One region of the Micromonospora sp. NPDC048935 genome, then DNA from elsewhere that is predicted to be linked to it. Evidence: riboswitches for the same ligand, from Rfam matches in the RefSeq annotation. Region 1 holds a riboswitch; each other region holds the start of a gene.
What was found. A riboswitch is a leader RNA that binds a small molecule or an ion and turns the genes downstream of it on or off. The one in region 1 is predicted to bind cyclic di-AMP.
Positions count from the first base shown of each region.

Region 2: another riboswitch for cyclic di-AMP. It lies ahead of ACGFIW_RS27285 (coiled-coil domain-containing protein); the one in region 1 lies ahead of ACGFIW_RS08535 (coiled-coil domain-containing protein).
Region 3: another riboswitch for cyclic di-AMP. It lies ahead of ACGFIW_RS32335 (NlpC/P60 family protein); the one in region 1 lies ahead of ACGFIW_RS08535 (coiled-coil domain-containing protein).
Region 4: another riboswitch for cyclic di-AMP. It lies ahead of ACGFIW_RS05250 (C39 family peptidase); the one in region 1 lies ahead of ACGFIW_RS08535 (coiled-coil domain-containing protein).

Region 1 is NZ_JBICTZ010000002.1:477,981-483,749, forward strand. It holds gene ACGFIW_RS08515 (hypothetical protein) at 1-797, opposite strand, end outside; gene ACGFIW_RS08520 (heavy-metal-associated domain-containing protein) at 812-1,021, opposite strand; gene ACGFIW_RS08525 (metal-sensitive transcriptional regulator) at 1,118-1,414, shown strand; gene ACGFIW_RS08530 (YibE/F family protein) at 1,712-3,082, shown strand; cyclic di-AMP (ydaO/yuaA leader) riboswitch at 3,249-3,379, shown strand; gene ACGFIW_RS08535 (coiled-coil domain-containing protein) at 3,384-4,403, shown strand; gene ACGFIW_RS08540 (carbonic anhydrase) at 4,458-5,180, opposite strand; gene ACGFIW_RS08545 (helix-turn-helix transcriptional regulator) at 5,409-5,744, shown strand.
Region 2 is NZ_JBICTZ010000011.1:219,330-225,098, reverse strand. It holds gene ACGFIW_RS27300 (alpha/beta fold hydrolase) at 1-292, shown strand, start outside; gene ACGFIW_RS27295 (HelD family protein) at 401-2,515, shown strand; gene ACGFIW_RS27290 (cation diffusion facilitator family transporter) at 2,623-3,540, shown strand; cyclic di-AMP (ydaO/yuaA leader) riboswitch at 3,653-3,784, shown strand; gene ACGFIW_RS27285 (coiled-coil domain-containing protein) at 3,790-4,860, shown strand; gene ACGFIW_RS27280 (hypothetical protein) at 5,063-5,569, shown strand; gene ACGFIW_RS27275 (SRPBCC family protein) at 5,734-5,769, opposite strand, start outside.
Region 3 is NZ_JBICTZ010000018.1:79,122-84,890, forward strand. It holds gene ACGFIW_RS32325 (NlpC/P60 family protein) at 1-846, shown strand, start outside; gene ACGFIW_RS32330 (N-acetylmuramoyl-L-alanine amidase) at 903-2,909, opposite strand; cyclic di-AMP (ydaO/yuaA leader) riboswitch at 3,144-3,279, shown strand; gene ACGFIW_RS32335 (NlpC/P60 family protein) at 3,347-4,333, shown strand; gene dcd (dCTP deaminase) at 4,394-4,972, opposite strand; gene ACGFIW_RS32345 (pyridoxamine 5'-phosphate oxidase family protein) at 5,050-5,607, shown strand.
Region 4 is NZ_JBICTZ010000001.1:1,053,480-1,059,248, forward strand. It holds gene ACGFIW_RS05230 (glycosyltransferase family 2 protein) at 1-174, opposite strand, end outside; gene ACGFIW_RS05235 (acyltransferase family protein) at 452-1,681, shown strand; gene ACGFIW_RS05240 (hypothetical protein) at 1,774-2,217, shown strand; gene ACGFIW_RS05245 (hypothetical protein) at 2,350-3,138, shown strand; cyclic di-AMP (ydaO/yuaA leader) riboswitch at 3,404-3,545, shown strand; gene ACGFIW_RS05250 (C39 family peptidase) at 3,779-4,618, shown strand; gene ACGFIW_RS05255 (alpha/beta fold hydrolase) at 4,752-5,498, shown strand; gene ACGFIW_RS05260 (hypothetical protein) at 5,586-5,769, opposite strand, start outside.

The sequences.
Region 1 (5,769 bases):
AGCCGGTAGCTGCCGGTCGAGGGCACGTCGGCGAGGAAGGTGACGGCCGGGCCGGGTTGGGTCCGCCCGTCGCCGGGGGTCCCGTCCGGGTGCATGTGCAGGTACGCGAGGTCACCCCGGCGCAGTGCCACCAGGTGCCCGTACGCGCCCAGGTAGGGCTCCAGGTCGGTGACCGGCCGCCCGTCCCGACTGACGGTGAACGTGAGCGGGGCGGTGCGGCCGGGCTGCGGCGCGCCGGTCAGGGTGACCGTGTAGCCGTCGACGGTCGTGCTGGTCGCCGGGGCGGGCAGCGGTCGTTCGGTCAGCGCACCGGGGACCGTCACGTCCACGCCGAGCGTCAGCGGCTCACCCCCGGTCGGGGTGAAGTCGGCGAACGCCCGCCACTGCCCCGGCCCGGTCAGCGGTGTGCCGACCCGCCAGGTGCCGTCCGCGGCCAGGTCGGGGTGCACGTGGCGGAAACCGGACAGGTCCCGGCGGGCCACGATCAGGTGCATCCTCTTGTCGTGCGCCACGTCGTACCGGGTCACCGGCTGGCCGTCCGGGCCGGTGATCCGGAAGGCGAACTGGCCGCCCGGGGCGTCGACCGGGTCAAGGGTGTAGCCGCGGTCGGAGACGAGCAGCCCACCGGGAATCCGGTCGGCCGGCTCGCCACGTTCTTCCGTCGCGTGCGCGGCGTCTCCGTCATGCCGGCCCTCGACGACCGGGCTGCGGTCGACCACCCGGCCGACCCCGTACGTGGCGCCGAAGACCGCCGCGAGGCCGACAACGAACCCGGCAAGCCTCGGCACGGTACGCATGCCGGCCCCCGCGCTCACGCGTCGACGAGGTCGTAGCCGGCCTCGTCGACGGCGGCCCGGACGACCTGCACGTCCAGCGGCTGCTCGCTGCTCACGCTGACCTGGCCGGTGGCGAGGTCGACCTGGACGTCACGCACGCCCGCGATGGCGCCAACCTCGGCGCTCACCGCGCTGACGCAGTGCCCACAGGTCATGCCCTGCACCTGGAACGTCGTGTTGACCATCGGATCGTCTCCTTTGCCGTTACCGGTACCCGGTGGGGGTATCACATCCGGCAGCGACCGTACCATACCCCCGGGGGGTAGGCTATTCTGGTCGGCATGACCGCACCCACCCCGATCCGCGGGTACACCGCCAGCAAGGACCAGCTGCTCGCGCGGCTCCGCCGAGTCGAGGGCCAGGTCCGCGGCATCGAGAAGATGGTCGATGACGACCGCTACTGCATCGACGTGCTCACCCAGATCTCCGCGATCCAGGCCGCCCTCGACAAGGTGGCGCTGGGGCTGCTCGACGGACACGCCCGGCACTGCATGCACGAGGGGGCCGCCGAAGGGCGGGCCGACGAGATGGCCACCGAGATGATGGCGGCCGTCGGCCGGCTGATGAAGCGCGGCTGACTGCCCCGCACCCCGACACACGGCGGTTCGGCCGACGACACCCCGCCACGACCTGCGCCCCCGGGCCGGGCTGGTTAGCATTCCCCACGATGACCCCCCGCATGCCGCTGCACGAACGGGCACCGGCGACGCCGCGCCGTGGCGTCGCCGCTGACCGCCCGGGCCGGGCACTGACCATCCGTGATCAGATGGTCGCCGGTCAGCGATCCTGGGCGTCTCCCGCCACGATTCCGCGGTGCGGATGAACCGTCCGGCGCACTGACACGTACCCCGCACCGGATCGTTGGGAGTCTCGCCTTGGGTTCCGACCACACCCGTTCCGCTCCGCCCGCCCCGCCCCGGGTGCGGCGGCTCCTCGTCGTGACGGTGGTGCCCCTCTTCGTCGCCACCGTGCTCGCCGCGGCGCTGCTCTGGCCGCGTGGCGGGACACCGCAGACCGACGGCGGAACGGACGTGCCGCGCTATGCCGGCACGGTGACCCGGGTGGTGACCGAGCCGTGCCCGCCGCAGCCGTCGAGCCCCGAGGGCACACCCCGGGTCGGTGCCGGGCCGTGCGGCACCGTCGACGTCCGGGTGGACGACGGGCCGGCCGCCGGCCAACAGGTACGGACACCGATCCCCGACGGACCCGGCGCACCACGGGTCGGGGTCGGCGACGAGGTCATCCTCGTCGAGCTGACCGATCCCGCCGATCCGGGCACCAGCAACTGGAACATCGCCGAGCACCAGCGCGGCACCCCGCTGCTGTGGCTGGCGGTGATCTTCGCCGCGGCGATCGTCGCGTTCGGCCGATGGCGGGGCCTGGCCGCACTTGCCGGGTTGGCGGCCAGCTTCGCCATCCTGCTCACCTTCGTGCTGCCGGCCATCGGCGCCGGCGGGTCACCCCTCCTGGTGGCGGTGGTCGGCGCGGCCCTGATCATGTTCGTGGTGCTCTATCTGACGCACGGCATCAGCGCACAGACCTCGGTGGCGGTGCTCGGCACACTGGGCAGCCTGGTGCTGACCGGGGTGCTGGCCACCATCGCCACGGCCGCGACCCACCTGACCGGCTTCGGCAGCGAGGACGCGACGACACTGTCGATGTTCCAGGCCGACGTGGACCTGCACGGCCTGCTGCTCGCCGGGATCATCATCGGATCGCTCGGGGTGCTCGACGACGTGACGGTCACCCAGGCGGCCACCGTCACCGAGCTGGCGCACGCCAACCCCGGGCTGACCCGGTTGCAGCTCTACCGTGCCGCGACCCGGGTGGGCCGTGCGCACATCGCCTCCACTGTCAACACCATCGTGCTGGCGTACGCGGGCGCGTCGCTGCCCCTGCTGCTCCTGCTCACCGCCGACGCACGGCCGATCGGGCAGATCCTCACCAGCGAGTTCCTCGCGCAGGAAATCGTCCGCAGCGCGGTCGCCACACTCGGTCTGATCGCCGCCGTGCCACTGACCACCGGGCTGGCCGCGATCGTGACCGCCGCCGGGCGGGCCGATGCCACGCCGCCCGCCGACGCCGCCCGGCGTCCACCGGAGCCGGACCGGGCGGAGGCACTGGCCGCCCTCAGTTCACCGCGAACCTCTCGACCCGACGAGCCGGACCAGACGCGGACCCCACCCCCATCCACGGCCATCGACGGGTGGCCGGAGTCGAACAGGAGCACGGAAACGGCATGGTGACACTCCTCAGCGTGACCAGATCGGGCCTCCACCCTGAGAACCGCGTCACTGGTCACCCAACGCTATGGCGAAATGACACTTTTGGTCGGCATCCAGGCGTAGCTCACCCAGTCGACTCTCGGGTAACCTCGCTGCCGGTTACCGATGAAGGCGCGAAGCGGCGCCTGCGGTGCCACCGCCCAATCGCCAACCGGCGAGCCGGGGACCCAGGTACGTGGGGTGAATCCGCGTCAGCGGTAGGGGCCACTTCCGCCCCGAACCCGTCAGCTAACCCGGTCGGCGGTCGACGGAAGGGAACATTGTGACGGCACCCCTACGCCGCTGGTTGACACCCGTGGTGGCCGTGATCGCCGCACTGACCGTGCTCGCCGGGCCCCAGCCGGCCCACGCCGCCCCGACGACCCCGACACCGTCCGGGCACGAGGAGGACGGCGAGCCGAAGCTGCTCAACGACGTCATCGAGCAGGCCAACCGGGACTACTCCGCCGCCAAGTCCAAACTGGACAAGTCCAAGAAGCGGCAGCTTGAGCTGGCGCTGGCGGTGGACCGGGCCAAGGCCGACCTGGACGCGTTGGCACCACAGGTCGGGCAGATCGCCGCCCAGTCGTACCGGACCGGTCGGATCGGCGCGCTCGCGATGCTGCTCGAAAGCGACGCTCCCGACACCTTCGTCCAGCGCGCCGCGATGCTCGACGAGATCAACATGGTGAACGAGAACAAGCTCGCCGAGGTCAACGCGGCGAAGGCCCGTGCCGAGGAGGCCAAGCTGGCCCTCGACACCGAGGTTCGCGAGCAGCAGAAGCAGACCGCCGTGATGGCCAAGCGGAAGAACGAGGCCGACAAGGCGCTCTCCCTGGTCGGCGGCAAGGGCTTCACCGGCGGCCTGGTGGACGCCACCTCGCCGGTCGCCAAGATCGGGCCAGGCCGCACCGCCGACGGCGACTGGAAGGCCCAGTCGTGCAGCGAGGACGACCCGACCACGTCCGGCTGCATCACACCGCGGACGCTGCACGCGTACAAGGAGGTCAAGCGGGCCGGCTTCAACCGGTTCGTCGGCTGCTACCGCCCCGGCGGGCCGTGGGAGCACCCGAAGGGCCGCGCCTGCGACTGGTCGCTCCAGAAGAGCGGCTTCGCACCCTGGCACAACGAGGACACCCGGACGTACGGCAACAACGTCGCCGCGTTCCTCATCCGCAACGCCGACCGGCTCGGCATCTACTACGTGATCTGGAACCGGCAGATCTGGTTCCCGGCGAGCGGCTGGAAGTCGTACAGCGGGCCGTCGAACCACACCGACCACGTTCACATGTCGCTGCTCTGACCCACCGGATGGCCCGAGGGCCGCTCCGCCTCGTGCGGGGCGGCCCTCGGCGTGTCAGGCGGCCGCGGCCGGGTCGGCCGACCCCGTCGGCACGTCGAGCGTCGCGAAGCTGGCCGGCACCGCCGCCACCGGGCGTACGACGCCGGCGGCGAGCCGGTACGACACACCCACCACCGCGCACCGCCCCCGCGCCACCTCGTCGGCCAGCACGGGAGACTGACCGATCAGCGTCTCGACGGTCTGCGCGATGTGGATGTCGACGATGCCGTTGATGTCCTCCACACCCTCGGCACGGGCCCGGGACAGACTGGGCAGCACGGCGTCGACCACCGCGCCCAGGTGCCCGGGAGGCTGCGTGCCGGTCGCGGCGGACTCCCGCGCCGCCTGCACCGCCCCGCACGAGTCGTGGCCGAGCACCACCACCAGCGGGGTGCCGAGGACTGTCACCGCGTACTCCACGCTGCCCAGCACCTCCGGACCGGCGGTGTGGCCGGCCGTGCGGACCACGAACAGGTCACCGAGCCCCCGGTCAAAGATGATCTCGGCGGCCAGGCGGGAGTCGGAGCAGCCGACGATCACCGCGAACGGGTGCTGCCCGTCGGCCACGGCGGCCCGGCGCCCGGCATCCTGGTTGGGGTGGCGCGGGGCGCCACTGACGAAGCGCCGGTTTCCGGCGGTCAGCTCGGCGTACGCCTGGGCCGGATCGCTGATCGCGGACGCCCGGTCGGTGGTCCGCTGCGGACCCGGCTGCCCACCGGGTGTTCCGGGACGACTCATACCCGCACCTCATATTCACGTGTCTGGCCTGGTCAACCGGCTTGTCAGCCGGGCCGGCGGCGGGCGCTGGCTCGGGGCTCCACCGTCACACGCACCGTAAGATGCGTCAAGGTATGCGTGATTTACATTTCATACGTTGACTCCGGGCCAACCCCTGGGCGACGCACCGGTGGCAGGGCGGACGAGACTCCCGGGGCGGGGCGGACATCCAACAGAGGCGGTCACACCATGGCGAGCACTGCGACGGGCGACACCGGCGGCGGGCGGAACTGGACGTTCCTCACCAACCACGGGCACGTTCTGCTGGCCATCGGCCGCGACCCCACCGCCCGGCTACGCGACGTCGCGGCCGAGGTCGGCGTGACCGAACGGGCCGCGCAGGCGATCGTCGCCGACCTGGAGGCGGGCGGATACCTGCACCGCACCCGGGTGGGACGGCGCAACGAATACACCCTCAACCCGTCCGGCCGGTTCCGGCACCCCGCCGAGGCCGACCGCCAGGTCGGCGACCTGCTCGCGCTGTTCGCCGAGACGCCCGCCACGGAGGCCGGCCCGCCGGCCTGACCCGCGTTGCCGGGCCGCTGCCCGA
Region 2 (5,769 bases), on a different contig from region 1:
CCGCGCCTCCATCGGCACCCAGCACCGACTGGACACCCTCACCGCGTTGGCCCACCTGCCGGCCGCCGCCCTGGTCGGCGACCGGGACCGGTTGACCCCACCGCCGTGCGCCGAGTCGATCGCGGCGGCCCTGCCGGCCACCGAGTTGACCGTCTGCCCGGGTGCCGGGCACATGCTGATGATGGAGCGCCCGGACGAGGTCAACGCCGCCCTGACCGGTGTCCTGCGCCGGGTGCTCGCCGAACCGCCGCCCCGCGGCCGGGGGGCGACGCCCGCCGAAACGGGTGTCTGAGCGCGTTCGCGCACCTCGGGCGCGGCGGGCCAGGCCCGGGGCCGTACCCTTCTGCGGTTGGCTCGCGCGGTTTTCGCCGCCTGCCGGCGACAGTCGAAGGAGCGTGCGTTGACCGACCAGACCGGCCTGGAGCAGGAGATCGCCGTCGAGCAACGCCACCTCGACCGGGTGTACGCGCGACTCGCCGAACTGCGGCAGTCGGCGGTCCGTGCCGAGCGTGACGGCTACCGGATGGCCCGGGTGGGCACGTACGGCTCGTTGGTCGAGCGCGACGCGATGGTCTTCCACGCCGCGCAGCGGCGGCACGTCCTGGACGCCGAGTACGAGGGGCTGGTCTTCGGCCGGCTGGATCTGCGGGACCGGCAGGTGCTGCACGTCGGGCGTCTCGGCATCCGTGACGAGGACACCACCACACTTGTCGTCGACTGGCGGGCACCGGCCGCCGCCGCCTTCTACCAGGCCACTCCGGCGCAGCCGCTGGACGTGGTGCGTCGCCGCACGATCCAGTCCCGGGCCGAGCGGGTCACCCGGATCGAGGACGACCTGCTGGACCCGAACGCCGCCCCGGAGGGGATGACGGTCGTCGGCGACGGCGCGCTGCTGGCCACCCTGTCCAAGGCCACCGGCCGGGGCATGCGTGACATCGTGGCGACCATCCAGCGGGAGCAGGACGAGGCGATCCGCTCACCCGGTTCCGGGGTGACGATCGTCGCGGGCGGCCCCGGCACCGGTAAGACCGCTGTCGCCCTGCACCGGGCCGCCTTCCTGCTCTACTCCGACCGCAGCCGGTACGCGGGTGGCGGCATCCTGGTGGTCGGCCCGTCGTCGGTCTTCGTGGAGTACATCGGCTCGGTGCTGCCGTCGCTCGGTGAGGACGCCGCGACCCTGCACTCGCTGGGCACCCTGTTTCCGGGAATGAGCGCCACCCGTACCGACCCGCCCGAGGTGGCGGCGGTGAAGGGCTCGCTGCGGATGCGCCGGGTGCTGGAGCGGGCGGCCCGCGACGCGGTGCCGGGCGGCCCGGGTGAGCTGCGGCTGCTCTACCGGGGCACGTTGCTGCGGCTGGACCGGGCGGCGCTGGACCGGGTCCGCGACCGCGCGCTGCACCGGGGCGCCCGACGCAACGAGGTCCGCCGGGCCGGTTTCGACGGGATCTTCGCCGCGCTCTGGGCGCAGGCCCGTGAGGTGGGCGTTCGGCTGCCGGAGCAGCGGACCTTCGAGGCGGAGATCGCCGAGCGGTCGGAGTTCCGCGAGTTTCTCAAGGCGTGGTGGCCCCGGCTGCACCCGCGGCACGTGCTCGGCTGGCTGGCACAGCCGGACCGGCTGCGGCGGTACGCCGGTGGGATCCTCTCCGGCGCGGAGATCCGGCTGCTCACCGCCGCGTACCGGAACCTGGAGTCGGACGGGTTGACCATCGCCGACATCGCACTGCTGGACGAGCTGGACGCCCTTCTCGGCAAGCCGGTGCAGCCGGCCAAGGCCCGGCGCGACCCGTTCCAGCTCGCTGGCGGCGTCCGTGAGCTGAGCACCGCCAGCGACCGGCAGCGGGCCGCCCGCGCGGCGGCGCGGGAGCGTCCGGAGGACTACCGGGACTACGCGCACGTGGTGGTGGACGAGGCGCAGGACGTCTCACCGATGCAGTGGCGGATGGTCGGTCGGCGGGGCCGGCTGGCCTCCTGGACGGTGGTGGGTGACCCCGCGCAGACCGCGTGGACCGGCGACCCCGACGAGTTGGACCGGGCCCGGGACCAGGCGCTGGGCCGACGCAAGCGGCACGATTTCACGCTCACCACCAACTACCGCAACTCCTCGGAGATCTTCGCGGTGGCGGCGGCGGAGATCCGCCGGCTCTACCCCGACCTGCCGCTGCCGACGGCCGTGCGCTCCACCGGGGTCGATCCGGTCGAGCTGGTGGTGCCCGCGACGGGGTTGGAGACCGCGACCGTGCAGGCGGCCTCCGGCCTGCTGACCGAGGTGGAGGGCACGGTCGGGGTGATCACGCCGGTTCCCCGTCGGGACGAGGTCGCCGGTTGGCTCGCCGCGCTCGACGCGCCGCGCCTGCAGGTGGTGACCAGCCTGGAGGCCAAGGGCATGGAGTACGACGGAGTCGTGCTCGTCGCCCCGAGCGAGATCCGGGCGGATCCGGGTGCCGGGGTACGCACCCTCTACGTGGCGCTGTCCCGGGCCACGCAGCGACTCACCACCATCGACCCGACCGGCTGATCCGTGCCAGCTCGTCGGCCGGGCCAGCGGCCGGCCCAACACTTGCACACATAGCGATGTGAACATACATTTGACCGGGCCCCGGCCGGCAGCGGAAGGTGGATCTCGTGGGCGCAGGTCATGACCACCACCATGGGTCCGTCGCCAATGCCGCACAGCAGCACCGGGGCCGCCTCTGGGCGGCATTCGGGCTGCTCGCCACCCTGATGGTGGTCGAGGCGGTGGCCGCCCTGCGCACCGGCTCGCTCGCCCTGCTCTCCGACGCCGGGCACATGTTCACCGACGTGCTCGGCATCGGGATGGCGCTCGCCGCGATCACCGCGACCCGACGGGCCACCGGCGACCCACAGCGCACCTTCGGGCTCTACCGCCTCGAGGTGCTCGCCGCACTGGCCAACGCCGTCCTGCTCTCCGGCGTCGCGATCTACGTGGTGATCGCCGCGATCCGCCGCTTCGGTGCCCCACACGAGGTCGTCGCCGGCCCGATGCTCGTGGTGGCCGTGCTCGGCCTGCTCGCGAACATCGCCGCCTTCGCCCTGCTCCGCGCCGGCGCCCGGGAGAGCATCAACCTCCAGGGCGCCTATCTGGAGGTGCTCGGCGACCTGCTCGGCTCACTCGGTGTGATCGGCGCCGCACTGCTCATCGCCGTCACCGACTGGTGGTGGGCCGACCCGCTGGTCGCGGTCGCCATCGGCGCGTTCATCCTGCCGCGCACCTGGCGGCTGGCCCGCGCCGCCGTCCGCATCCTGGTGCAGGCCGCCCCGGAACACCTGCCGGTGACCGCCGTGCACGACCGGCTGGCCGCCGTACCCGGTGTGGTGGAGGTGCACGACCTGCACGTCTGGACGCTCACCTCGGGCATGGAGGTCGCCTCCGCGCACCTGACCATGGCACCCGGCGCGGAGGTCGGCGCGGTGCTGACCGCAGCGCGTACCGCCCTGCACGACGACTTCCGGATCGAACACGCGACGTTGCAGATCGAGCCCGGCGCCGCCACCGGGGCCTGTGGCTCCATCGAGTGGTAACACCCGTTTCCGTGATGACGCGCGCACCTTCCGTCACATCGGCTGCAGCAGCCCCACCGGCACCGGTAGGCTCGGTCCCGGCCTCCACCAGGCGGCGCCCTCCAGGCGCCGGTGGCGGTCGCCGCCTAATCGCCCAACCAGGCGAACCGGGGAACCACGTTCCTGGGGTGCATCCGCGTCAGCGGTAGGGATCTTCCGTCCCGAACCCGTCAGCTAACCCGGTCGGCGGCTGACGGAAGGACATGCGCAGTGGCACCAGCACGACCCCCCGCCGCCCGACTGGCGGCCCTGATCGTCGCGATGTTCGCCCTCGGCGTCGCACTCCCGGCCGGCGCCGCCTCGGCCGCTCCCCCGACCGGCCTACGGGCCGCCGCCGCACCCGACTCCGACGAGGAGGGCGGCACCCCGTCGCTGCGCGCCCAACTTGAGGCCGCCAGCAAGGGCTACCTGGACGCGAAACGCGCTCTGGACACCTCCGTGCAGCGGCAGCAACAGCTCGCCACCCAACTGAAGGGCATCGAGGTCGAGCTGGCCCAGCGCGACGGCAAGGTCGGCCAGATCGCCGGCGTGGCGTACCGCACCGGCCGGCTCGGCGCGGTGTCGGCACTGCTCAACAGCAGCAGCCCGGAGGGCTTCATGGACCGGGCCGCCGCACTGGAGGCGGTGGCCGCCAACGAGGACCGGGTGCTGCGCGACCTGCTCTCCACCAAGGACCAGGCCAACCGCACCCGGGCCGCCCTGAACGGCGAGATCACCGAACAACGCAAGCAGGTCACGGTCATGGCCAAGCGCAAGGAGCAGGCCGAACGCGCCCTCACCGTCGCCAACACACCCAAGCCGCCGCAGACCACCGCCGACACCGGCTCCAACCGGGGCACCTCCACCGCCAACGCGAAGGCGGCACCGCGCAACTCCGATGGCTCCTGGCCATCCGAGTCGTGCAGCGTCAACGACCCCACGCCCGCCAACGGCTGCATCACCCCGCGCACCCTGCACGCGCTCAACCAGGCCAAGGCTGCCGGCTTCACCCGGTACGTCTCCTGTCACCGCCCCAGCGGCTCCGGCGAACACCCGAAGGGCCGGGCCTGCGACTTCGCCGCGCAGACGAGCGGCTTCGGCGGCAACGCCACCGGCGGCGACAAGACGTACGGCAACAACCTGGCCGCGTACTTCATCCGCAACGCCGACCGGCTCGCCGTGCTGTACGTGATCTGGTACCGGCAGATCTGGCTGCCCAGCAGCGGGTGGAAGTCGTACAGCGGCGCCGGTGGCACCCCGTCCACCGACCACACCAACCACGTACACCTGTCGGTCTACTGACCCACCCGACGGCTCCCCCGGTCCGGGTCCGGGGATGATCCACTCGCGTTCGCCAACTCCGGGGTATCTCGTCGTCCCGGATACCCCGGAGTTGGCGATGTCGTGTTGAGCACGGCACCGAGCCGGGGTACGTCGCCGGGCGTACCCCGGATGTCGTCGGCGATCGGACGACCTGGCGCGGGTCGGCGGGCAGCATCGCGGTATGCGCCGGATCCCACCCACCGCCCGCAAGGGGCTCCTCACTCTGCACCTGGTCACCTCGCTCGGCTGGCTCGGTGCCGACCTGGTGCTCCTGACGCTCGGCATCGCCGTCCAGCGGGGTGCCGACCCGGCGGTTGTCTACCCGGTCACGGCGCTTGTCGGCACGGTGCTGTTCGCGCCGCTGAGCGTCCTGGTCTGGCTGGTCGGGGTCGCCAGCGCGCTGTTCACCCCGTGGGGCCTCTGGCGCTATCGCTGGGTGGTGGCCAAGCTCGTGCTCACCACGGTGATGGTCGGGCTGGTGCTGTTCCTGCTCACGCCGAATCTGCGGCACGCCGGTGCGGTGGGCGCCGCCCTCCCCGCACGGGACCGCGTCGACCTGGTGATCGCGCCCGCGGTGTCGACCAGCCTGATGATCATCGCAACGGTGCTGTCCACGTACAAGCCGTGGGGCCGCCGCCCAGCCGCGGCCGCGACCCCGAACCGAACAACGATCACGACAGCCCCTTGACCCACAACCCACCCCACCCCCGCTCCCGCTCCCGCTCCCGCGCCCGCGATCCTGCACTTACTGTCCCGACATAACGGGGCATTCCACCGGATATCGCCGACAGAAACTGCAAGATCGGCGGGGCGGGGGGCAGGGCCGGGGCGGGCTTGGGGGGTGGGGTGGGGTCAGGCGGAGAGTGGGGGGTTGTTGGTGCGGCTCAG
Region 3 (5,769 bases), on a different contig from region 1:
GAAGCGCAGATCGACAAGAAGTGGGAGCAGTTGGAGCCCACTATCGAGCAGTACAACAAGGTCAGGGCGCAGCTGAAGGTCAATCGGCAGAAGTCGGTCGACCTGCAGAAGAAGATCGAGCCGCTGGCGCTACAGAGCGAGTTGGCGCTCAACCGGGTCGGCGATCTCGCCTCCCGCTACTACATCTCGGGCCCGTCGCACGACATTGGCGCGCTGCTGGTCAGCGCCAAGCCGGACACGCTCACCGAGCAGCTCACCATCCTCGACCGGCTGGCCGCGCAAGAGCGCAAGGAGGTCGAGGGCGTCCTTGCCGTACGGGCCAAGTACGACGGCGAGAAGCAGAAGCTGGACACGCTGATCGCGACCCAGACCAAGCAGCAGAACGAGCTGGCGGCCAAGAAGAAGCAGATCGACGCCGAGATCAAGCAGCTCGAGGCGTCGATGCCGAAGACCACGGTCAAGACCGCCGGGTGCCCGACCATCAACGGTGTGGTTTCCGTGGCCGCCCAGAAGGCGATCAAGACCGCCTGCCAGCAGGTCGGCGATCCGTACGTCTGGGGCGCCGTCGGCCCGAACTCGTTCGACTGCTCGGGGCTGACCCAGTACGCCTACAAGTCGGCCGGGATCTACCTCACCCACCACACCGGAGACCAGTGGAACGAGGGCAAGGCCGTCTCGCGATCCGAGGCCCGTGCCGGTGACCTGGTCTTCTTCTACTCCGGTCTGAGTCATGTCGGGCTGTATCTGGGTAACAACCAGATGGTGCACGCGCCACGAGCCGGTAAACCGGTGTCGGTGTCCAGCATCAACACCATGCCCGTCGCCGGGTTCCGCAGACCTGGCTGATCCACCTCGCGCGACACGACGGCCCCCGGTCACCGACCGGGGGCCGTCGTGGTTTCTCAGCGGGGCGCACCCACCGGGGACGGCAGAAGCTGCACGTCGGCCAGGTCGACGTACATGATGCGGTGGCCGAACTGGATCTGCGCGTACCGGTTCCTGCCGCGGATCACCGTCCAGTCGCCGGGCGAGGAACCGTCGAACGTGCTGGCCCGGTAGTACTCGCCCGGCAGCACCGCGCCGACGGCGTACCGCTGTCCGGCGGCCAGGGTGTACTGCAGCGGCGAGATCGCCTGGTAGGGCACACCTGCCGGGTAGGCGGCCTGCTCCGGGTAGGCGCGTCCGTAGACCGGGATGGTGGCCCGACCGGGCTTCGGGGTGGCCACCACGCCGACGGTCCAGCTGGCGGTGGGCGCGGACGCCGGGTTGTGGAACCACGCCCGCTGCCCGAGGTACCAGATCGCCGTCCAGTCGCCCTGCCGGCCGGCAAGCGCGTACGTCTGACCGGCGGAGGCGCGGGCACCGTGGTCCGACACCTCCATCGTGTTGGGGGTGCCGTCGGGGCGGAGCGCGATGTCGTTGACGAGCGGCGCGTCCGCGGCCGGTGCGGAGCGCAGCACCACCGCCGAGGAGCCGCGTGGCGCGCACGGCACACCGGCGGTGACGCAGCCGATGAACGCCGGCTGGTTGGTGGCGAAGTCCGGGTCGATCCGGACCAGACCGGTGGCCGGGGTGCCGGTGTCCAGCCGGGGCGCGTGCAGCAGCATGAAGTAGTGCGTCCAGTCCCAGTACGGGCCGGTGTCCCAGTGCATCCCCCGGACGTTCGCGGCGATGGTGCCGGGCACGTTGTCGTGGCCGATGATGTGCTGACGGTCCAGCGGGACGCCCAGCCGCAGCGCGAGGTGCCGGACCAGCTTCGCCGAGGCCCGGTACATGGCCTCGGTGTACCAGGTGCCCTGCGCCGCGAAGCCCTCGTGCTCCAGCCCGATCGCCTTGGCGTTGACGTACCAGTTGCCGGCGTGCCAGGCGACATCCTTGGTCTTCACGTGCTGGGCGACGTGCCCGTCCACCGAGCGCAGCGTGTAGTGCCAGCTCACGTAGGTCGGGTCCCGCACGAGTTGCAGGGTGGTCGCCCAACTGCCCTCGGTGTCGTGGATGACGATGTACTCGACCTTCTGCCGGGCGGGCCGGTCGGACAGGTCGTGGTTGCCGTAGTCCCCGTCGCCGAACGCCGCGTAGGGCGCCGGGATCCACTCGCAGGAGATGGTGCGGGGGCACTCCAGCCCGTCCGGGCGGGCGAGCCGGCGCAGACCCAGTCGGTCCAGCCAGGAGCGCTCCGGACGGATCGCCCGGGCCGGCAGCGTGATCCGCGCTCCGTCGTCGGTCATCCGCGACTCACCGGTGCCGATGGTGGTGAAGACCTCGTCGGCGAAGGCCGCCGCGGCGTCGACGGTGTCCGCGCCGGAGTAGCGGGCCACCGCGCCGTACCAGGTGGCCGGGTCGGTGCCGGCACCGACGGGCGCACCCAACTCCCGCTGGTACGAGGCCAGCAGCGCCGCGCCGCCGCGGATGTTGACGCCGACGTCGGTACGCAGCGCGTCGGGGGCCGCGCCGGTCAGCGCGGCGGCGGCGTCCACGGTCTGCAACGCGGCGGCCGGTGGTGCCGGGTCCGCCGGCCGAGGCGCGGGTGCCAGCGGGGTACGGGAGTCGTCGCCGCGCGGATCCTCGGTGCCGGTGCCGGTGCCGGTGCCGGTGCCTGTGCCGGTGTCGTGGTGGCCGGCCACGGGCAGCGCGGCCACGTGTCTGGCGTCGGTCAGGTGCATCGGGCCGTAACCGCCGCTGGTGCTGGGTGTGCCGGCGTTGCTGTCCCAGCGGGACTCCAGGTAGGAGACGCCGAGCAGCACGTCGGTCGGTACGCCGAACTCGGCCGCCGCGGCGGCGTACTGCTGCTGGCGGTCGCCGCTGGGCGCGGCGGCGGCGTTGGCGGGTAGCGGCACCGCGGTCGCGGCGGCGACCACGGCGGCGGCGAGCAGTGCGCGCCGGCCGGGGGACAGGGTTGGAGGGTGCATCGAACCCCCTAGATTCCACGGGTGCAGGTCAGGTCACCTTCGCGCCGCCCGGGAGTCCGCGTCAATACCTTTCTATGTGTCGACCCGCCCAGAAAGAAATCTTCGCATCTGGTCGATGCTCCTCTCCGATCGATACGGAGTGTCACGGCCGTGCGGGTTGCGAAGTGGTAACGAGCGTCTCTACTCTGGTCTTTCGTCGGCCCGATAGCAGCTCCGCCCAGCCCGGGCGGTAACGGACCGACACCGCCGAGTCGTTTCCGAACGAACCGGGGACCCACGTCCCTCGGGGTGAATCCGCAGCCACTGCGGTAGGGCGCCGACTTCCCGCCCGAACCCGTCAGCTAACCCGGTAGGCGGTCAGGAAGAAGGAGTACGGAACCCCGGTGGCACTCCATGCCCCGCGGCCGTCGTCCGAGCGGTCGGCAACAGCCGACCCCATGTCGATCGCGCCGCGCCCACGCTGGTCCCGCTTCACCACCGCGCTCGCCGCACTGGCCGGCGTCGCCGTCGTCCTGACCGGCAGCGTCACCGCGGCCCACGCCGACCCGTCCGTCGCCGAGATCGAGCGCCAGATCGACGCCGACTGGAACAAACTCGAACCGATCATCGAACAGCACAACGCCACCCGGATCGACCTCGCCGCCAAGCGCAGGCAGGCCGACGCGCTTGCCGCCCGGATCGTCCCGCTGGAGCGCCAGGTCGACGCCGCGATGGACAAGGTCAGCGCCCTGGCGGTGCGCGCGTACAAGGGCGAGAACGTGCTGACCGTCAACGCCGTGCTGGGCAGCCGGTCGCCCAGCGAGGTGGTCGGGCAGCTCGAAATGCTCGACCGCTTCGCGCACAACCAGCAACAGGACGTCCGCGAGGTGGCCGACCTGCGCGACACGTTGGCCGGGCAGAAGGCGCCGCTCGATGCGATGGTGGCCCAACTGACCCGCACCGAGGCTCAGCTGGCGGCGAAGAAGAAGCAGATCAACGAGGAGATCGACAAGCTACAGAAGCTGCGCCTCAAGGTGTACGGCAGCGGTGGCGGCGGTCCGCTGCGCCCGGCGCCCTGCCCTGCCAGCTATCCCGGTGGCGCCGCCGGCACGGCGGTCAAGTTCGCCTGCGCGCAGATCGGCAAGCCCTACGTCTGGGGTGCCGAGGGCCCGAACTCGTACGACTGCTCCGGGCTGATGCTGGCCGCCTGGGCGAAGGCCGGGGTGTCCCTGCCGCACAACGCCGCCGCGCAGAGCCGCGCCACCAGGAAGGTCAGCAAGGGCGACCTGCGCCCCGGTGACCTGGTCTTCTACTACAGCGACATCCACCACGTCGGCATGTACGTCGGTGACGGCTGGGTGGTGCACGCCTCGCAGGCCGGCGAACCGGTCAAGATGAAGCGGGCCGACGACGGTCAGGTCCACAGCTACGGCCGTCCAGGCTGATCAGTGCGCTGACCGAGGGCCCGTCGCGATCCGCCGCGGCGGGCCCTCGTCGTCACGGGTTCAGCGGGTGGGCCAGGTGCGCCAGTGCTGCCAGGCACGGCTCGGCGTCGGCCCCCGCTGCCCCTGGTAGCGCGAGCCGTAGACCGCCGAACCGTACGGGTGCTCGGCCGGCGAGGAGAGCCGGAAGATGCAGAGCTGCCCGATCTTCATTCCCGGCCAGAGGGTGATCGGCAGGTTGGCCACGTTCGAGAGTTCCAGCGTGACGTGACCGGAGAAGCCGGGGTCGATGAAGCCGGCCGTGGAGTGCGTGAGCAGCCCGAGCCGCCCCAGCGAACTCTTGCCCTCCAGCCGGCCGGCGAGCTGGTCACCGAGCGAGATGACCTCCAGCGTCGAGGCGAGCACGAACTCACCGGGGTGCAGCACGAACGGCTCCCCGTCGGGCACCTCGATCGCCGAGGTCAGGTCGTCCTGCTGCATCGCCGGATCGATGTGGGTGTAGAGATGGTTGTTGAAGACGCGGAACAGCCGGTCCAGTCGCACGTCGATGCTGGAAGGTTGGACCAGGGTGGGCTCGAACGGCTCCAGGCCCAGCGTGCCGGCCTTGATCTCGGAGACCAGGTCGCGGTCGGAGAGCAGCATCGGACCACCATAGCGAGGCGGGGGGTGACCAGCGTGTCGAGGTCGCTGCTCGTACATTTGTTCGATAGAATGCTCGCATGGCTTCCTGGTCCGAATTCGCCGCCGACGAGCCCCGACTCGCCGACGGGATCCGCGTTCTCCTCCAGCAGTACGGGCCGGGCTTCGGCTACCTGGCCACGGTCCGCGCCGACGGCGGGCCCCGGGTCCATCCGGTCTCCCCGGTCATCACCGACGAGGGTCTGTTCTGCTTCATCATCGACTCTCCGAAGCGCCGTGACCTCGAACGCGACGGCCGCTACGCGCTGCACTCGTTCCCCCCGGAGGAGAGCGACGACGAGGCGTACGTGGCGGGGCATGCCCGTCCGGTGACCGATCCGGCCCGGGTGGCGCAACTGGCGCAGAGCGCCCGCGCCGAGCCGCAGGTCGACTGGAGGCTCTTCGAGTTCACCATCGACGTGGCGATGCTCACCCGCCGCGAGCAGCACCTCGCGGGCGTCCCGGGCCTTACGCCGGGCCGTCCGGCCGTTCGGGTCTGGCTCGACCCGCACGCCCCGACGGCGGCTGCCGCGCCACTCACCGTGCCGTCGACCCGCCCGGCCCGCCGCAGTCGCGACGTCCAGTGCACGGCCGCCTGACCACGGCCCAGAGACAGTCGGTGCCGGCTCCGTGCTGACGGAGCCGGCATTCGGCCGTACGCCCGGCGCTGCCCCCCGCGCCGCGCCGCCGCGCGCTGCCCTGCCCTGCCCTGCCCCGCCCCGTCCGGCGCTGCCCGGCACCGGCCTGCGGGCGCCGCCCCG
Region 4 (5,769 bases), on a different contig from region 1:
GTCGCCGCAGCCGTCCGGGGAGGCGTCGTCGACCGCGACCACCTCGACCGCGTCCGACTCAGCCACCGGGATGCCGGCCCGGATCGACTCAAGGCACTGGTACAGGTACGCCTCGACGCCGTAGACGGGCACGACGATGCTCAGCAGCGGTGCGTGCGTCGGCTCATTGACCACGCCCGCCACCTTCGACGACCCGGGTGACCGGCCCCGGAACCGCGCGTGGCCGACGATGGTGGAGTCGCTGAACTCCCGACCAGCGGAAGGTTAACGACGACCGGCGGGATCGGGCCCGCGACGGGCGGGACGCGTCCGGTTCACCCGGGAGTGACCCGGTAGGGTGCCCCGGGTGCGGCCCTGCCGGGCCGTCGCGGGCGTCGCCGTCGCGCCGTCCACGCCGCGTCGAGGAGGATACGAACGTGCTGGTGACCCTGCCAAGCCTCGGTATCCCCGCATGACGAGCACCGACGCGGCGTCCACCGCCCGGCCCGGCCCGGCGCCGGCCCGGCTGCCCTCGCTGACCGGGCTGCGGTGGATCGCCGCGTTGCTGGTCTTCGGTTTCCACGCGGGCACCATGCGGATCATCGCCGAACCGGACTACAAGGCCGTGGTCGACAAGGTGTTCAGCCTCGGCCTGTCCGGGGTGCAGTTCTTCTTCATCCTCAGCGGGTTCGTGCTGGTCTGGTCGGCGCGCGAGGGCGACTCGCGGCGCACCTTCTGGCGGCGGCGGGTTGCCAAGATCTACCCCAACCACCTGGTGCTGTTCGGGGCGACGGTGCTCGTCGCCTGGTGGTTCGCCGACCCGGTGCTGCCGGCGGCCGCGCTGGAGAACCTGCTGCTGTTGCAGGCGTGGGATCCCCGCCCGGGCTGGTTCTACAGCATCAACACGGTGAGCTGGTCGCTGTCCTGCGAGTTCTTCTTCTACCTCTGCCTGCCGCTGGTGCTGCCGCTGCTGCGCCGGGCCCGGCCGACGCTGCTCGTGGTGCTGCTCGTCGCGTTGCCCCTGCTGATCCTCGCGCTCTGGCCGGCCCAGCACCTGGTGCCCGAGGTGAGCCGGTGGTGGTTCACCCAGATCTTCCCGCCGGCCCGGTCGCTGGAGTTCTGGTTGGGCGCGGTGGCGGCCGAGCTGATGCGCCGGGGTCTCTGGCGGGGCCCCGGGCTGACCTGGGCCAGCGTCATCTTCGTGGGCGTCTGGGTGGTGGCCGCGCAGTGGATCCCCGCGGAGTTGTGGACCACGTTGCTCGCGGTCGCGTACCTGCTCGTCATCACCGCCGCCGCGGACGCGGACGTGCGGGACCGGCGGTCGCCGTGGCGGTCCCGGCCGCTGGTCTGGCTCGGCGAGGTCTCCTTCGCCTTCTACCTGGTCCACGTGCTGGTGATGACGAGCGTGCTGCGCTTCAGCGGTGACTGGGGGACCGGTTTCCCGGGCTGGCGCGGCCCGGCCGTGGTGCTCGGTTTCCTGCTGGCGAACCTGGTCCTCGCCGGGCTGCTGCACCGCTTCGTCGAAACCCCGATGATGCGCCGGCTCGCGCCGCGCCGTCCGGCCCGACCGGTGTCCGTGCCCGGACAACGCACCGCCGCGACCCAGGCCGCCGCCGACGCGACCGGCGGCGTGGGTGCCCGAGCCGAGCCCGGCGGGCCCGACCAGACCGAGAATCGATCGACGTACGCGGACACCCGCTGACACCGTCCACCCAGGTCAGCGTCTCGGCGCGGCGTACGCCGACACGCCCGTGGTCGGTGCGCCAGGCGTCGGCACGACGGTAGCGTGGGGAGGTGCTTCCGGTCGCGTTCACCTGTCCGCTGTGGTGGGTGGCGCGCTGGGCGACACGGGTGCTGACCAGCCTCGCCGTCGTCGCGGCCCTGGCGCTCGGCGCAGGCCCGGCCACCGTGCCGACGCCAAGCGCCCTACCGAGCCTGAGCGCGGTGCCGAGCCTGAGCGCGGTGCTGTCGCCGTTCGGCTCCGGTCCGCCCGCGGCGGCCTGCCGGCCCACCTGGCCGGCGGCGGCCGAGGAGGCCGCGCACCCGGTGCCGGCGGCCGGTGCGGGTGTCGCCGAGGGGGCCTTCCCGGCCTGGTCGGTCGACGCACAACCGGCTCTCCCCGGCGCCCAGGGCGCCATCGCGACCGGCGTGCTGCCGGTGTGCGCGACCGGGTCCGACCGGCTGCCGCTCGTCGACGGTCTGCACAACTGGCCGCCCCGGGGCCCACCCGGGCGCTGAGCCAGCGGGACACGCGTCCCGTCGCCGCGCCCTGTCGACCCACCAGCTCCGCACCCCGCCGATCCCGTGGCCCGCCGTGGCCGGCGGCCGGTGGGGCTCCCATCGCTCTGCTTCCTCCGCGAGGTGCCGACCATGGAGACAGTCGTCTTCTACCAGTTCGTAACCGAGGTGCCGCAGGCAGCCGCCATCTGGTCGGCCCTGTTCCTGCTGGCACTGGGCGTCCTCGCCGTGCTTGTCGCCCGGCCCGAACGGGACCGGCCCGCCGACGGCCCGCCGCCGCCCGTCCCGACCGCCCGCGAGGTGGCCGCGGCCGAAACCGTCGACAGACACCGGTACGCCGAGGAGGTGGCCGTCGCCGCGGCCGGCGCTGCCAAGACGGCCGGGCGGCGACGGGATGCCTGGTTGACGGCTCAGGAGCAGGTGGAACGGGCCTGGGCGCGGTACGACGAGGCGGACACCGCCGCGCGTCGCTTCGCGGTGTCCGGGGCGCTGCCCACCCCGGGCACCCCCCGCACCCCCGCCGAGTACGCGTCCCGGGAGCGCTACCTGCACCGGGCGGCGACGGCGGCGTACTGGCGGGGTGACCTGACCATGGCGCAGCTCGGTGATGTCTTCGGGCGGCGGCGCGGCTGGGATCCCCGGCGGCACCCGGTCGAGCAGGAGGCGCTGCTCAGCCGGGCGATCCGGGACGCGCGGCTGGCCGACTACCAGGCCGCGGCCACGGCGGAGCGGGCCGCCTGGCGGGATGCGGACCTGGCCGCCTCCTCGGCGCGCACCCTCGCGGTGGAGGCGGCCACGGCGGTTGCCCGGTTGCGGCCGAGCCCGGCGCCCGCCCGCCGGCTGGTGCGCGGGGTGCCCCGGCCCGCCGTCGTGGCACGCTGGCGCCCGGCCCGTGCCCTTCGAGCCCGATCCGTTATGTGAGCCCGGTCACGGATTTACGAATCGGGCGTCCGGCACGATCGGCTCGATTTTTCCCGGGATTGTGGCCGCATTGCCGGCGGCCTGTCCGGTTGTCGACCGGAGGCGTCGCCGTCACCGGTTGTCCCATCGAGTCACGTCATCGGCAATACGCGCAGAAATTGCGGCTCCCATTGAGGTTTACGCAGGTGAGGCCGGCTTGGCAGGGTGTGGGTGGGCCAGTAGTGTCGTCCCGTCCGGTGCGGTAACCGATCGCAAGAGGCGACGCCGCGCCGACCCGCTCAATCGTGATCAACGAACCGGGGACCCATCAGTAAGTCCGGGGTGAATCCGCGAGCCACGGCCCGCGGTAGGGCGATCTTCCCGCCCGAATCCGTCAGCTAACCCGGTCGGCGGTGTCGGAAGGAGTTCCCAACTCGTGCAGCACCTTTCCACCCCTCGGCTGTTCCCTCGCCTCCACGGCGCAGCGGTGCCCCCGCTCATCCGTCCAGTGACGGTGAGCTGACCCCTCGGGTCATCGCCTCTCCCGCCCGGCCGTGCCGGGCGATTCCCTGAGCGGTTCACCATCCGCGGACCACGGTCCGCGCGCTGGCGCCTGCCCGGACACCGGTCGCGCCCCGGTGTGCCGCTCTCCCCCCGATCCGTGGAGGACCCCGTGAAGCACACCATGCAGCGTCAGCTCCGCCGCATCGCGACCGAGCGCCCGTACCAGATCGTCGCCGCCTCCGCCGCGGCCCTCGTGCTCGCCGCCACCACCGGCACCCTGCTCACCGTCGCCGACGACGCCCCGGCCGCTCCGCGCACCGCGACCACTGTCGCCGAGATGCGCAGCGACATCACCACCTCCCGCGGCGACGCGTCCCCGTCGGCCAGCGCCGCGCCGTCCAGCGCCGCCCCGGCCACCAGCGCCCCCGCGCCCGCCGCCAAGGTCAGCAGCAACCCGGACCTGACCCGTAAGCCGGAGCGGCCGAAGCCCCCGGCGACCAAGGTGCTCGACTACGAGTACGAGGCGCAGAACACGTACTACAACTGCGGCCCGGCGGCCACCCGCAACGCGCTCAGCGCCAGCGGGATCGACCGTACCCAGGAAGAACTCGCTGCCGAACTGGGCACCACCGAGATGGGCACCAACTCGGCCGAGGACACCACCCGGGCGCTCAACGCCGAGGTGAAGGGTTCCCCGTACCGGACCCGGATGTTCCCCGGCGCGCCCAGCCCGGCGCAGATGGACCGCCTCCAGGCCGACGTCGTCCGGGCCATCACCGACGGCCGGGGCGTGGTGGCGAACGTCGTCGGCGACGCCACCGACACCGACGGCGGCTGGCACTCCTACGGCGGCGGTCACTACGTCGCTGTCGTGGGTTACAAGGACAACGGCCGCACCGTGCGGATCGCCGACTCGGCGAACCCGGCCGACCCGTCGTACTGGATCACCACCATCGACCTGGCCAACTGGATCACCAGCCGGGGCTACTCCGCCTGACCCGGGCACCCGAACCGCCGCGGGCGTCGTCCCCCACAAGGGGCCGACGCCCGCGGCGTCTCTCCCGCCGGCCCGGGGTACGCCCCCGTCGGCGACTCTCGTCCCGGCCAGCGAACCGTGGGAGACTGCGGCCGTGGTGGACGAATCGGGTGGTCACGCCGGTCGACGGCCGGTCCTGCTGCTGTTGCACGGCATGGGGGCGACCGGTGACGTGTGGTTGCCCTGCGCGGCGCACCTGGAACAACACTGGCCCGGCCGGTGGCTGGCACCGGACCTCGCCGGCCACGGCTGGGCACCGCCGCTGCCGTCGTACTCCTTCGCCGGTCTCGCACAGCGGATCGCGCAGGCCCTCGCCCCCGACGACCGGCTCGTCGTGCTCGGGCACTCGCTGGGCGGCGTGGTCGGCCTCGCGTTGGCCGCGCGCGACGCCGGGATGCCGGTGGACGCCGTGGTCGGGTTCGGCATCAAGGCGCTCTGGTCACCCGCCGAGCTGGACCGTGCCGCCGAACTCGCCGCCCGCCCGGTGAGCTGGTTCGCCAGCCGCACCGAGGCGGCCCGCCGCTACCTGCGCGTCTCCGGGCTGGCCGGCCTGCTCCCACCGGACCACCCGGTGGTGGACGCCGGCCTTCGTCAGGTCGACGGCAAGTGGCGTCTCGCCATGGATCCCCACGCCTTCGCCGTCGGCGAGCCCGACCTGGGCGCGCTGCTGGCGGCGACCGACGCCCCGGTGCTGCTGGCGCGTGGCGAGCACGACCCGATGGTCACCGACGCGCAGCTCAGGGAGTACGGCGTACCGGTCGACACGCTGCCCGGCCTCGGGCACAACGCGCACGTGCAGGACCCGGCGGCCGTGCTGGCGCTGCTGGACGCGTACCGCTGAGGTTCGTTGCGGGTGTAGAACCGGTAGTGGCGCCACACCCGGACGCCCACCATCCCGCGTGGATGTCCACAGTCGAGCAATCCCTGATCACCACCGTGAGCCTGAACGGTCGAGGCGCTGTACGTGCGGACCGCCATCGACCCGTTCGACCCCGGGCCGGTCGACCGGCCGGTGGAGACCCGGGAGACGGGGCTGCGGGGCCGGGACGAGGACGGTCCGGACGAGGCCGAGTTGATCATCGCGATCGAGGAGGCGCTGCGGGACGCCGTAC